Regions from separate parts of the Arthrobacter sp. CJ23 genome, predicted to be linked through region 3. Evidence: riboswitches for the same ligand, from Rfam matches in the RefSeq annotation. Region 3 holds a riboswitch; each other region holds the start of a gene.
What was found. Region 3 has a riboswitch for cyclic di-AMP ahead of NVV90_RS03520 (hypothetical protein). Riboswitches for the same ligand answer to the same signal wherever they lie in the genome.
Positions count from the first base shown of each region.

Region 1: another riboswitch for cyclic di-AMP. It lies ahead of NVV90_RS20625 (glycoside hydrolase family 16 protein); the one in region 3 lies ahead of NVV90_RS03520 (hypothetical protein).
Region 2: another riboswitch for cyclic di-AMP. It lies ahead of NVV90_RS01775 (NlpC/P60 family protein); the one in region 3 lies ahead of NVV90_RS03520 (hypothetical protein).
Region 4: another riboswitch for cyclic di-AMP. It lies ahead of NVV90_RS04350 (C40 family peptidase); the one in region 3 lies ahead of NVV90_RS03520 (hypothetical protein).

Region 1 covers NZ_CP102950.1:4,540,860-4,544,371, reverse strand. Annotated here, with positions in the region: gene NVV90_RS20630 (glycosyltransferase) at 1-1,163, opposite strand, end outside; gene NVV90_RS20625 (glycoside hydrolase family 16 protein) at 1,251-2,372, opposite strand; cyclic di-AMP (ydaO/yuaA leader) riboswitch at 2,378-2,545, opposite strand; gene NVV90_RS20620 (amino acid permease) at 2,929-3,512, shown strand, end outside.
Region 2 covers NZ_CP102950.1:408,062-411,573, forward strand. Annotated here, with positions in the region: gene NVV90_RS01765 (NCS2 family permease) at 1-17, opposite strand, end outside; gene NVV90_RS01770 (copper resistance protein CopC) at 133-780, shown strand; cyclic di-AMP (ydaO/yuaA leader) riboswitch at 916-1,101, shown strand; gene NVV90_RS01775 (NlpC/P60 family protein) at 1,105-1,866, shown strand; gene NVV90_RS01780 (FAD-dependent monooxygenase) at 1,887-2,558, opposite strand; gene NVV90_RS01785 (universal stress protein) at 2,949-3,512, shown strand, end outside.
Region 3 covers NZ_CP102950.1:765,511-769,022, reverse strand. Annotated here, with positions in the region: gene NVV90_RS03530 (HAMP domain-containing sensor histidine kinase) at 1-905, shown strand, start outside; gene NVV90_RS03525 (class I SAM-dependent methyltransferase) at 902-1,666, shown strand; cyclic di-AMP (ydaO/yuaA leader) riboswitch at 1,820-1,976, shown strand; gene NVV90_RS03520 (hypothetical protein) at 1,982-2,758, shown strand; gene NVV90_RS03515 (glycosyltransferase) at 2,941-3,512, shown strand, end outside.
Region 4 covers NZ_CP102950.1:952,064-955,575, reverse strand. Annotated here, with positions in the region: gene NVV90_RS04360 (HNH endonuclease) at 1-490, opposite strand, end outside; gene NVV90_RS04355 (C40 family peptidase) at 738-1,499, opposite strand; gene NVV90_RS04350 (C40 family peptidase) at 1,598-2,227, opposite strand; cyclic di-AMP (ydaO/yuaA leader) riboswitch at 2,298-2,466, opposite strand; gene NVV90_RS04345 (M23 family metallopeptidase) at 2,604-3,431, opposite strand; cyclic di-AMP (ydaO/yuaA leader) riboswitch at 3,436-3,512, opposite strand, start outside.

The sequences.
Region 1 (3,512 bases), 850 kb from region 3:
GCCTGCGGCGATCCGAGCGGCAGGCCTGGGTCGGCGGCTTGGATGGCCCGCTCGAGTTCGTCAAGGTAGTCGTGGGCAACGGTTTTCCAGGTCCGGAGCGGGCCGTGGCCTGGCTCCTGGCCATGGCCGCCGCGTTCGGTCAGGTGGCCAACGAGCCGTTCGACGAACCCTTGCGTGTCCCCTTCCACGGCAAGCAGGGAGTGCGGGTCCTGTTCGCGGGCGGCCACAGGTGTCGCCACGACGGGAAGGCCTGCAGCCAGGGCTTCGCGCACTGAGTTCCGAATGCCCACCCCGTGTTCGTCGGGAAAGGCGGCCACGTCGGCAGAGTGGAACACGTCGAGGACCGAGGGCACATTCGCCAGGACCTCTACCCGGGGGCCCGCAAGTGCAAGGACCGAAGGCACGGGACGGCGCCCTGCGATCACAAACCTGGCCTCCGGAACCTGCTGCCACACCAGCGGAGCGATCTTGCCGATCAGGACGGTCGCGCTGTCAATATTGGGACCGTAGTTGAGGCTGCCCACAAAGCACACCACGGGGACGTCCCGCGTGGTGCCTGTGCGAAATGACTGTTCGGCGCCGTTGGGGATGTGTCCGACCGACCGCCCCAGCCGTTCCGACCATGCGAGGGCATCCTGGGCGCCCACGGCGAGGAGCCGCGCCCGCGACGGCAGGCGCCGTTCGGCCAGCAGGGCCAGGATTTCCCGGGCGCGGTAGGCGGGCCGCAGTGTCCGCGCAATGGCAGTGTCCATCGCGGCCCGGATCGACCAGGGATCCACCGTCTGCAAAACCAGCGGTCCGCTGACGGAATGTGCCAGAAACAGGGCATGAGGGCCGTGGATCAGGGTGGCATCATGTTGCGCCGACAGCTCCGAGGCGGAGGCAAGGGCTGCGGCGGTGGAACGTTCGTGCTTTCCCAGACCATTGAGGCCAAAGCCTGACAGCAGGGTGGCCCAGATCCGCTTCCGGGTGGCCAGCACGTGCACGGCATCGCAGCGGTTGCGGATTTCGGCCGGCACATCCACCGGTCCGGCGAAGGTCAGAAGCGTCACGGCCACGTTCCCGGGCAGATTCCGCAGGAGCTCGAAAGGAATCATGGAGCTGCCGTCACCCAGCATGGGGTCCCGGTTGGGCACGCTTTCTGTGATGTACAGAAGCTTCATTGCAGGATTCTACGTGATGCGGCTCACGCAAAGGAGGGGTCGACGGCGGTTCTCACCGCCGTCGACCCCTGCCTTCAAGCCTGCTGCTTACTTCCAGGCCCGTACGTAATCAACCTGGACCTGGGACGCGGCACCGTAGGCGGCCGGGCTGCTTCCCGACGCCCCGACGTTGAGGATGATGTACTGCGGTGCGCCGCCGTCGTCAGTGGCGTAGGACTTCACCTTCACGCCGTCGAAGTAGACGTCAGCGGAGTTGGCCATCCGGTGAAGGCCGAAGGTGTGGAAGTTGTTGGACCAGTCCCCGGGGACTGTCCCCTGGTTGTGGGCGCCCGACGTTGAGTGGTAGTTCACCGTCATCTTGCCGCTGAGGACCTCGGCGATGTCATTTTCGCCGTTTGCGGGCCATGACTGGCCGTTTGTCCAGAACGCGGGCCAGTTGTAGAGGTTGGTGCCATCACCGGGGAAGCGGATACGCGCCTCGACATAGCCGGTGGTGAACTCGTAGCCGGTGCCAGCTCCGCCGCGCGGGTTGGTCGAAACCAGCGAACCGGAGGTTGACGAGTTCAGGGACAGGACAAGGTTGCCACCGGTGACGGCGACGTTGCTGGGGCTCGTGGTGACCTTGTTCATGGTTCCGCATGTGGGGGAGAACCAGCAGTTGGACCACTTGTTGGTGTCCAGCGAAGTGCCGCTGAATTCATCGGCAAACGCCATCGTCCAGGCCCCGGGAACCCCCACGGGCATGGGCGTCGACGAGGTGACCGGGAGCGCGGGTGCTGGTGCGGCCGTGGTGGTCTGGGTAGCGGTCGGCGTCGACGACGGCGAGGGTGCCGGTGCTGGCGCGGTTGCGGTGGGGGAGGGGGCCTCCGTGGTGGGCGCGGGGGCCGCCGTGGCAGTGGCCGTAGGGGCCGGTGCCACGGTTGTCGGTGCCAGTGCCTGTGCGTTCTTCGCCCGGCCCGGCGCGCGGTCGGACTTGCCTGAGGTGCTGGAGGCCAGGCTCAGGTCACTCGAGGCTGTGGACTGGTCGAAGGCCTGGCTGAACGCGGTGCTGCCCAGCAGGGCAGCCACCACGGCTGCCGACAACACCATGTTTCGTGGGCGCTTGGCCTGGCGGGCGACCCTGCTGAGCAGGGACCTGCCCTCTGTGGCCGGGGTGGAATTGCTTGCTTTGTGGCGCGCTTCAGGGCGCGACTGATCCTTGGAAGACATGGTCGTATACCTCTCAACGCCTGCGGAGTTAGCTGTCGGATTCGGATGAGGTCATCCGGCCGCGCGCGTAGCGCTGCGGCTTCACCCCTAGGGCCGGCATGGAAGCCATGGCCCGGAGACTCTGGGTCCCCCGTCTCTGCCACAAAGTAGTGGAATCCGGGCAGTGGCAGAGCTTGGCGTCTGCCCGGAGGTGGGCCGGAACGGTCGGCCCATTTGATCGACCGTACAGCATGCCGCCGGATTAATCACAATTAGGTAACGGAAATTACGGCGGCGGAGCGCCTCCTTGCGCGCCGCGGCTTCGCTGGTGTTGGCCGCGGCCGGAGGTGCCCGCGTCCCGAAAGACTCGTTTCGGGTCTATTTCAGAGTTGCCTAATGAGCAATATCTGATCCCTATTGCTATCCTATTTTGTGCATTGCGTGGATTTTGGGCGCGCCTGACTGTTCGATTGCACAACCTTGGACCCCTTGCGCCCGGGCTAGGGTGAAAACCCTGTGGCCCGACGCACATCACGCCCTGGCCCTCCCCCCAACTCCAAAGGACGGCGCCCCCACCATGCACGCTGACCAACAGCTTTCGAAGTCACTGAAACCACGGCACCTGTCCATGATCGCCATCGCCGGCGTCATCGGCGCGGGCCTGTTCGTGGGTTCCGGCGCGGCCATCCAGCAGGCCGGCCCTGGCATCCTTCTCGCCTACATGGCGGCGGGCCTGGTGGTCATCCTGGTCATGCGGATGCTCGGCGAAATGGCCGCCGCCAACCCGGAAACCGGGTCCTTCTCCACCTATGCGGACAAGGCGCTGGGCCGCTGGGCCGGCTTCAGCATCGGCTGGCTGTACGCCTGGTTCTGGATCATCGTCCTCGGCATCGAGGCGACGGCCGGGGCCGCGATCATCCACCGCTGGGTTCCGGGAATCGACCAATGGGTGGGCGCGCTGGTCCTCATGGTGCTGCTGACCCTCACCAACCTGGGCTCCGTGAAGTCCTACGGCGAGTTCGAGTTCTGGTTTGCCTCCATCAAGGTCGCCGCGATCGTGATCTTCCTGGTTGCAGGCATCGCCGCCATCATGGGCCTGATCCCGGGCGTCCCCGCCCCAGGCGTCACCAACCTGCTGGAGCAGGGCGGCTTCATGCCCAA
Region 2 (3,512 bases), 360 kb from region 3:
GAACCCTGCTTAAGCATGGATTGTCTCCGGGGGATTGGGGGAGTTTGCTCTCAAATCCTATGCCCGCCCGGATCGGCCGGCCGGGACATTCGCCTAGTCTGTAAGGAAGCCAACACTAGGAGTCACCACCCCATGCGTACCATCCGCCCGCTTCTGGCCGCCGTTGTCGCCGCTCTCACCTTCGCCGCGGCAGTGCTGTTTTCCGCGGCCCCGGCATCGGCCCACGACGTCGCCGAGTCCACCGCTCCGGCGAACGGTACCACCGTGGCTGCTGTCCCGGCGTCGGTCTCCATCACCTTCAGCAACAAGCCGCTGGCCATCGGCTCGGGCATCGCGGTCAACGCCGGCGGCGAAAACTGGGCGGACGGCGCCGTCGAGATCGTGGACAACGTGGTGACCCAGAAGCTGCGGCCCGGTGCCCCGGCCGGCACGTTCACCGTGGTGTGGCGTGTGGTCAGCTCCGATTCGCACCCCATCGAGGGAAGCTTCAGCTTCACCGCCTCCGCGGGGGGCACGACGCCGGGAACCGCCACTGCGGGCAGCTCGCCTTCCGCTTCGGCTCCCTCAGCCAGCGTCCCGACGGCGGGCACTGCAGCGCCGGGCTCCACCCCGGCACCGGGTACCGTCCCGGACGCCTCGCAGCCCTTCCCCTGGAGCATCGTGGGCTTCGCCGTGGTGGCCGCCGGCCTGCTGGTGTTCCTGGGTGTCACGGCGCGCCGCAAGCTGGCCCGCGGCGGCGACTCCGACGGCGAAAACGGGGGCAACGCCCCGGCCGAGTAACGGCAGAAGATGTCTCGATTCGGTCACTGCGACACGCCGAATCGACTCGCCTTGTTACTCAAATGTGACTTCCGGCCGCCTCTCGCGTACCGTTAAGGGCGTGCCTGTTGTCTTCGACAGGCGTTCCCGGCTGATTGCCTAGCTCTGCCGCAGACCGGGATCCGTTCGCAAAACACTTACCGGCAGAGACGGGGAACCCATTTTGGACCGCTTTCGAGCGGTCTTGGGGTGAAGCCGCACGCCACGCTGACAGCGGGGCTGCGGCCGGGTGACTCCCATCCGAATCCGACAGCTAACCTCGCAGGCATTGGGAGAGGCTCTTTCATGTCTTCACGCCATTTTCTTGCGCGCCGGAGCGCGTCCAATGTTCGCTCCAATCCCCTTGTTTCCATCTCCAAGGCAGTAGCCGGCAGCGCTGCAGGCGCAGGCCGCCAGGCCGCCGTGATCGTGGCCGCATCGGGCCTCGTCCTCGCAGGCAGCCTCGCCGCCCACGCAGCGGAGGCACCCGCCCAGCTTGAGTCCAGCACCCCCGTAGCTGCCCCGAAGGCAGTCGTAGAGGCCACCAAGCCGGTTGCGGCTGCCACAACGGCCACCGTTTCCTTCGAGCGTCCCGCCGTGGTTGCCCAGGCGGCGCCCGTGGTTGAGGCGCCGGCCCCCGTCGTCGAAGCCCCCGTGGCAGCAGCACCGGCACGGGCCACCGTTGCCGCTGCAGCGCCCGCCGCGGCACCGGCAGCAGCGGCCGCCCCGGTTGCGGCAGCTCCGGCCGGCAGCATCAACGCCGCCATGGTGGCCTCCGCCTACGCCCAGATCGGCATCTTCCAGGACTGCACCGCCATGGTGGAGCGGGCCCTGGGCTCGGCCGGCATCCACGTGGGCGACCTGGGCCCCATGCAGTTCCTGAACTACGGCACCGTGGTCAGCGACCCGCAGCCCGGTGACATGATCGTCCAGTCCGGCCACGTCGCCATCTACATCGGCAACGGCCAGGCCATCAGCGGCGGCATCAACGGCAACCAGACGGGCATCCACCCGATCAGCTGGCTCACCGCCACGGGTCCCATCACCTTCGTCCGCGCCGGCGCCTAACAGCCCGGGCTACGCGCCTGCTACGCCAGGGCCGGCACGGCGGCGAAGCTGCCGGTGAGGGCTGCCTGCACGCTGTCCGGGTACACCTTCGCGGAGATCGCCTGGCCCACCACCTTGGCCTGCCGCAGGACTTCCTTGGGCGTGGGGGTGATGAGCTCGCCTACGCCCACCAGGTGCATGCCGATGGCCCGCATGGCCGCAACGAAATTCTGGCCGAGGGCGATGCCCAGATCGGCGAGCATGCGGCGGAGCTGGCTCTGGCCGCACCGGGTGACAACGATGTGGTCCGCAAGCAGTACGCCCTGGACGGTGTGGACGGCCCACTGGCCCGTGGGGCAGGCGGCTGCGCTGTCCAGGCCGGCACCCAGCAGGCCGGGGACGGCGTTGATCCTGTCCAGGCGTACGGCCCGGGTGCTGTTGCGCACGTCCAGGCTGTGGCTGGCGGCGTAGTTCCGCAGGTGCCGCATGATTTCGCTGCGTTCCTGCATGGAGGCGGGGTCCGCGATGTCGCAGCGCGGCAGGAGACCGGTGGATGTTGAGACGGCTGCGGAGCCGAGGACGTCCAGGCCATCAACCACGATCGACCCCACGCCGTAGCGGCTGAGTTCGCTGGCCACGGCCAGGCCGGAAAGGCCGGCTCCGATGACTACGGTGGTGGTGTGCTCCATGCCGGAGACAGGCGTGTTTGGCACTTGCTTGGACCCTTCTTCGACTGTTGTGCTGACATCTCAACTCAATAGTGCGTCCGGGTCCCCAAACGGCCGCAACAAATGGCCGGGAGTGCTCTGCAGCACCCTTGCCGGCCATTCGGTGCATCGAACACTACAGAACTTTTCCGGCGCTGGATAGCCTCCGCGCGCAGCGGTTCCAGATGTTCATCTGGAGCGTAAACCCGTCCACGTGGCCATCCCCGAAAGGGCCTGTCCACTTACCATGCAGCCGTCTTGATTCGGCCCCGGCAACCGAGAATAGTGGGGATTGGAGGACAAACCTTCACTATTCCCCGGAGCGATCCGGTCCGCAGGCGAGGCCTCTGGCAGAATAGCCGCAACATCAGGCAGTAATGCGAGGAGGCGGGCCCCATGGACCAGCACGGCAAACATGAAGAGGAACCACAGGACGGCGATCCTGCCGTTGCGCCCGGCGGCATCGTGGTGGGCGTCGACGGTTCCGAACACGGCCAGTGCGCCTTGGTCTGGGCTGCCCGTGAGGCCGAACGCCGGCAGCTGCCCCTGCACATCGTGACTGCCTACTCGGTGCCCATCTTCGCGGCGTCAGGGCTGGACGGCGGCTATGCCACCGTGGACGATTCGGTCATCCGCGACGGCGCCGAGGCCATCGTCAAACAGGCCATGGACAAGGTCTCCGGTTACAGCGTCGACGTCGATGCTTCCGTGGAGAACGGCGACGCCGCCGGGGTGCTGCTCGAACTTTCCCGTTCCGCCGAGCTGCTGGTCTTCGGTACGCGCGGCCGGGGCGGCTTCGTGGGCCGGCTCCTGGGCTCCGTGAGCAGTGCCTTGCCCGCACACTCCAAATGCCCCACGGTCACCGTCCCGCTGTATTGCGCGGACCGGCTAGGCGAAAGCACCGATGACAGGCATATCAAGGCAGAGCACGCCAAGGACGGCCCCCGGACGGTGGAGAAC
Region 3 (3,512 bases):
TCATCCGGCGGACCATGCGGCCGCTGGAACAGCTGTCCGAGGTGGCCACCAAGGTGTCCCGCTTGCCGCTCGACGCCGGTGAGGTGGCACTCGCGGTGCGCGTTCCGGCGAAGGCGGCCCACCCGGGCACGGAGGTCGGCAGCGTGGGCCATGCCCTGAACCTGATGCTCAACAACGTCTCCAACGCGCTCGAGGCCCGGCAGCAAAGCGAGACGAAGGTGCGCCAGTTCGTCGCCGATGCCTCCCACGAGTTGCGCACCCCGCTGACTGCCATCCGCGGCTACACCGAGTTGCTGCGCATGACGGAGACGTTCACCGATGACGGACGGAAGTCGCTGGCACGCGTCCAGAGCCAGTCCGAGCGCATGACCGCCCTGGTGGAGGACCTGCTGCTGCTGGCCCGCCTGGACGAGGGGCAGCCGCTCAAGCTGGCGGAGGTGGACCTCACACAGCTGGTCATCGAGACCGTCAGCGACGAGAAAGTCATGGCCCCGGAGCATGTGTGGCAGCTCAACCTCCCGGACGAGCCCGTGACCGTCCGCGGCGACGCCAAGCAGCTGCACCAGGTCCTGGCGAACCTGCTGTCCAACGCACGCAAGCACACCGAGGCCGGCACCACGGTGGTCACCGGCGTCATGCTCTCGGCCGACGGCAGCGCCGTGGTCACCGTGACGGACAACGGGCCCGGCATTCCGGCGGAGTTCCAGGGCCGGATCTTCTCCCGCTTCGCCCGCGCCGACGCCGCGAGGTCGGGTTCCGAGGGGACGTCCGGGCTGGGCCTGTCGATCGTGGAGTCGATCGTGCACGCCCATGGCGGCAGCGTAGAAGTGACGTCCCGGCCGGGCCGGACAGAGTTCGCGCTCAGGCTGCCGGTGGCAAAGGCCGACGGCGGTCCGCGCCAATGAGTCGACGGACGGGGCAGGGCAGCAGAGCCCTGCTCCACGACGAGGTCCGTCCTCCGTGGAGACAGGACGTCGTTTCCTGGCTGCTGGGCTCGCCCGCGCCCGGAGAGCGCCTTTCCGTCCTGGACCTCGGCGCTGGGACAGGGCTGGGAAGCCGGACGATCGCGGCCCTGGGCCACACCGTAACTGCCATGGATACCGCGGAGGACATGCTTTCTGTGCTTGAAGCAGCGAGTCTTGGGCTTCCACCCGACATCGCCGGCCGCATCACGGCACGCCTCGGCTCGGCCGAACGTTTGCCTTTGGACGACCGCACCTTTGACGCCGTCGTCTGTCTTCAGGCCTGGCATTGGGTGGACCCGGCGTCAGCCGTCGCCGAATGCGACAGGGTCCTGGTTCCCGGAGGCATGGTCGGCCTGGCGTGGCACACTTGGGACCGATCCAAGGCCTGGGTACGGGACCTGGCCGCAATCGTGGAACCCGGCGGTGCCGCAAGGGATCAGACTGCTTCTGTTCCTTCGGCATTTGCCGGCCGTGGAGGCTTTGAACGCCGGCGATTCCCGTTCGACTACGAGCTGAATGTGGATCAACTGGTGCAGCTCGCCAGTTCCTGGACGTTCGTCTCCCAACGGCCTGAGCGGCAGGCCATCCTTGCGGAAGTCAGGCTATTGGGCGCCAAGGCTGCTTCGCCCCACACAGGGCTCCTCGCTTTCCCCCACGTCACGGACTGCTACCGCTTGCAGCGCCGGGCGACGGATCGGTGATGGGCGACGTTCGGCAACGGATTGCGCAAGGCGACGCACCGCCGTCGTGATCTCCGTTACCTAAATGTGACTTAAGAGGAAGGCTCCTGTACCGTCGAATGGGTGAGCCGACCGTTCCGGCGCACCTCCGGGCAGCCGCCGAGCTCTGCCACTGCCCGGATTCCGCTACTTCAAGGCAGAGACGGGGGACCCAGAGTCTCCGGGCCATTGCTTCCATACAGGCCCTAGGGGTGAAGCCGCAACGCCACGCGTGCGGCCGGATGACCTCATCCGAATCCGACAGCTAACTCCGCAGGCGCCGAGAGGTATACACCCATGTCTTCCAAGGATCAGTCGCGCCCTGAAGCGCGCCACCGCGGCGAAAACGCCGCCCCTCTGAGCAAGTCCCAGGCCGTTCTGAAGAACGCCGCCCGCGGCGGCAAGACCCAGCGCATGTCCGTGGTGGCAGGCGTCGTGGCCGCCCTGCTGGGCGCCGCATCCGTCGGCCAGGCCGCCGATGCAGCCTTCAAGGCCCCGGAGATCAGCCGCGTCTCGGCAACCCAGGCAACCGCGCAGGCGAACGTCTCGGGCCTCGACACCGAAATGGCCATCCTCAAGAAGGCTGCCGCCGAGAAGGCAGCAGCCGACAAGTCAGCAGCAGCGAAGGCCGCGGCGGACAAAGCCGCAGCTGACAAGGCTGCCGCCGAGAAGGCAGCGGCCGACGCCGCCGCGAAGCAGGCCGCCGACGCCGCTGCTGCCGCGGCTGCCGCAGCAGCAGCCGAGGCCGCCGTTCCGGTCGCCGTCGATGACCCCGCAGCCGCCAAGGCCTACGCCGCCAGCCAGCTGGCATCCTACGGCTGGGGCCAGGACCAGATGTCCGCCCTGAACATCCTCTGGGAAAAGGAATCCAACTGGCGCACCACGGCCACGAACGCTTCCAGCGGCGCCTACGGCATCGTGCAGTCCCTGCCCGCGTCCAAGATGGCTTCCGCCGGCGCCGACTGGGAAACCAACTACAAGACCCAGATCAAGTGGGGCCTGGACTACATCAAGGAGCGCTATGGCTCCCCCGCAGCCGCGCTGAGCTTCCACTACGCCAACAACTGGTACTAGGCCGGGCCCGCTGCGCACTGACTTTGGAAGGCCCGTTCGCTGGGGGAACGGGCCTTCCTGCATGTCCCGGCCCGGTTGATCCGGCAGGCGCCGGCACACCGACACAGGCCCCGGCGCAGATCCACAGTCACGGCACAGCTTGCGCCTAAATCCCGCTAATCTGGCGGCGTCACGCTGGATTCATGACTATCACAGACCACGCCCCGCGCACGGTGCCTGCACCCGTGGACACCCGCTCCGTGGTGCCCGTCCTGGATGTCATCATTCCCGTGTGCAATGATGCGAACCGTCTTGAGGCGTGCCTGCGGCAGCTCCACGGGCACCTGCTCGGCACCTTCCCGCACAGCTTCCGCATCACCGTGGCGGACATCGCCAGCACGGACCGCACCTTGACGGTTGCCGAACGCCTGGCACGGGAACTCCCTGAAGTCTCCGTGGTGCGCTTCGAGGAAACGGGCCGCGGCAACGCGCTGCGCCGGGTCTGGTTCGCCTCCCCCTCGCCTGTCCTGGCCTACCTGGACGTGGCACTGTCCACGGACCTCGCCGCGCTGGCGCCTTTGGTGGCACCACTGCTCTCCGGCCATTCGGAGGTGGCCATCGGCACGCGGCTGGCCCGCAGTTCCCGCGTGGTCCGCAGCCGCAAGAACAAGCTCATCTCCCGCAGCTACAAGCTGCTCTTGAGCTTGCTCATGGGCGCCCGATTCTCCGATGCCCAGTGCACCTTCAAGGCAATTCGCGGCGACGTCGCCCGCTG
Region 4 (3,512 bases), 190 kb from region 3:
ATTCGGGCAGCAGGAACGGGTCCCATGCCGGCGCAGGTTTCTCAAGTTCCTTGATCTGCCACATGGTTCCGGACGGAACCGAGGGGGTGAACCGCAGTTTCCAGCCCATCTCGGCCAGCGTGTAGTTGCTCTTGGCGTTGTTGCACCGCAGGCACGCCGCAACCAGGTTTTCCCAGGAATCCGCGCCGCCCCTGGATTTGGGGTGGACGTGGTCAATGGTGTGGGCTGCTTTCCCGCAGTAGGCGCAGCGGTGGGCGTCGCGGCGGAGGACCCCGCGGCGGCTCACTGCAGTGATCCGGTTGTACCGTGGCCGGATGTAGCGGTTGAGGAGTATCACGGACGGGCGCCCGAGGATCTCCTGTGGCCCGACGACAGGCTCGTCGCCTTCGGCCACCACGCTAGCTTTTCCAGTCAGCACAAGGACCAGCGCCCGGCGGAAGGTCACTACCGCCAGCGGTTCATATCCAGCATTCAGAACGAGTGTGCGCATGCACATACCTCTTCACGGCCGCACCCGTCAGGGGCACGAGGGCCGGCTGCCCTCGGCATGGCCGGGCTGTGGATCGACACCACAAGAGTAAGCACCAGATTGCCCGATCACCGAATTTCCGGACCGCTTCCGGGCCGGTGTCAGCCAAAGTTCATGAGCCGGCCATGTGCGGGGCACCGGAGTTTGCGCGTTAAAGCGGAACACCCCGCCGGCCGGTGGCCTGCGGGGTGTTCCGTGGGGACGCTGCTTAGTTAACGCGGATGAAGACGGGGCCGGAGCCCACGTTCACGCTGAACAGTGCGGTGGTGCTGCCGTTCCAGCCACCGTGCACTGCCATGCCGTTGCCGACGTAGACGGCGATGTGGGCCATGCCGCCGAAGCCGCCGTTGGAGTAGTAGGCCAGGTCGCCCGGCTGTGCCTCGGCGGCGCTGACCGTGCGGCCGAGGGACAGGTAGCCTGCCGGCCAGTCGTGGAAGTGGATGCCAACGGCCGCGAGCGAATTGGTGACCAGCATGGTGCAGTCCTGCGTGACACCGAGCTGGGCGTAGGCTGCGGCGGCAATCGCTGCGCCCTTGCCGCTGGCGGAGGCGGCCGGGGCAGCCTGGGCCGTGCGCTGGACGGTGACATTCGCGCCTGCTGCGGCACTGGTGCCTGCTGCCGGTGCTGCCTTGGGTTCCGGAGCAACCTCAACCGGTGCGGGGGCCTCGACGGCGGTGACCACGGGGCGCTCGTAGGAGATGGCAACCTTGGAGTCGGCGGCGATGCTCGCCTGGACCACGGACTGGACGTCCAGGGTGCTGGTGGAGGTCGATTCGCGCTGGACGTTGGCTTCGGCGGCGTTGGCCGCGATGCCGCTCGTCAGGACAAGGCCCGAAGCAGCAGCAATGACGGCTGCCTGGCGGCCCACGCCGCCTGCGTTGTCACCGATGGCCTTGGCAATGACGGCCAGCGAGCTGGTCTTGGGTGCCTCGGCGCGGTGCCGCGCAATGGTGTTCGCACGAGTAGTCATAAGTTTCTCTCTTTGGTCTTCCGCAGCGGGCAAACAGCATGCGGCTTGCGGGTGCGTCAGCATCTTGGGGGCATGCTGACGCACCCCGGACAGAATTCTTAGCGGAGGGTGTAGAACGAGGACGTGCCGGTGGAAGCCACGGAGTGCAGGAGCGTGCCCTGGCCGGGGTTCAGTGCGCTGATCATCATGCCGTTGCCGACGTAGATGCCAACGTGTGCGCCGCCGTTTTGCATGACGAGGTCGCCGGGGGCCGGAGTGGCCGTGGGGGTCATGGCCGTCCAGGCGTTGACGCGGGGGATGCTGATGCCGGCCTGGGCGTAGACCCACTGGGTGAAGCCGGAGCAGTCCCAGCCGTTGGGGGTGTTGCCGCCCCAGACGTACGGGTGGCCGATGCCGGTGTAGGCGATGGCTGCCAGGCCGGAGCCTGCGGCCGTTGCGGAGCCTTCAGCGGAGGTGGAGGACATGGCCGACACGGCAGTGGCAGCGGCTGCCGGGCGTTCGACAACCTTGGGGGCTGCCTTGGTGGCCACAACGGGGCGCTCGAAGGAAACGGTGGCCGAGGAAGCTGCGGTGACAACCAGCTGCGTGCTGCCGGTTTCTGAGGCGGCGACGTCCAGGTCCGCTGCCTGGGCGGACACTCCCGCGCTCAGCAGGAGGCCGGAAGCCGCTGCGATAACGGCGGCCTGGCGGCCAACGGTGCCGGCATTAGAGGAAACAGCCTTGGAAATGTTGCTCAACGGGTTCGTACGAACCGTTTCGGCGCGATGGCGCGCAAGGGTGTTGCGTGAAGACACGAAGGTAGCCTCTCCCAATGCCTGCGAGGTGAGCTGTCGGATTCGGATGGGAGTCACCCGGCCGCGCCGCTTCCAAGGAAGCTTTGCGACTTAACCCCAAGGCCTTCTTTCAAAGGCCAAAATTGGTTCCCCCGCCCCTGCCAGACGATTTTTGCGAACGGATCTTGAGTGGTGGCAGAGCTAGGCAATCCACTCAAGTGGACCGGCTCCCTAAAAAGCCGATGTGCTTTAGACGGTACAACAGTTGGAGCTGAATGTCACATTCAGATCACGGACCGTTGCCAGCATCCGAGAGGCAACCCTCAAATCGTTACAGCCAACCCATGGGATCGACGACTTCGCCGTTGACCTGGACCTCGAAGTGGAGGTGGCAGCCGGTGGAGGCGCCGGTGGTGCCACTGAGGGCCACGACGTCGCCGCGGTTGACCGTCTGGCCCATCTGGACAGTGAAGGAGGACAGGTGGTTGTAGGTGGTCTCCAGGCCGTTGCCGTGGTCCACTACCACCCGGTTGCCGCCGCCATAGGGGTGCCAGCCAACAAACGTGACCTTGCCCGCCGCGGCCGCATGGACCTGGGTGCCGCACTGGGCCACGAAGTCCTGGCCGCGGTGGAAGTCGCCGGCGCCGCCAGTCAGCGGGCTGATGCGGTAGCCGAAGGGCGAAGCGGTGACCAGCGAGTCCAGGGGGCTGCCAAGGGTGCCCAGGGAGGAAGCACGCTGGATGGAACCTGCGGACTGTGCGCTGAGGAGCTGCTTGAGCTTGCCGTCCGGGTCTGCCTTGGTGGCGACCGCCGCGCGGCTGAAGTCGATCTTCGCCGTTGCCGCAGCGGAGACGGCGGGCTGGCTGCCCGCTGACATGGCCGACACGGCCTGGCCCGATTCGGAGGTGGCCATCACGGGGCCTGTGGCGGGCAACGCCACGGTCAGGGCCAGTCCGGTGGCAGCGAGAGCAACGCCGGCCTTCTGTCCTACGCCGCTGGCTGCCGCGAAGTCGGCCACCTGGCGCAGTGCGCCCTTGCGGCGGCGTACCTCGCGGTGCGGGTCGCGGGGGCGGTCCTGCGCCGAGACAACTCTGGCGGTCCGCACCTCAGCAACGGGATCCGGCGAGCGGCGGCGACCCCTGACGTTTTGCGTGCTCAAAAGTGTTTCCTCTCTGGATAGCCTGCGAAGTTAGCTGTCGGATTCGGGTCAGAGAGTTCAAAGACCCGGTCCGCACGAAGG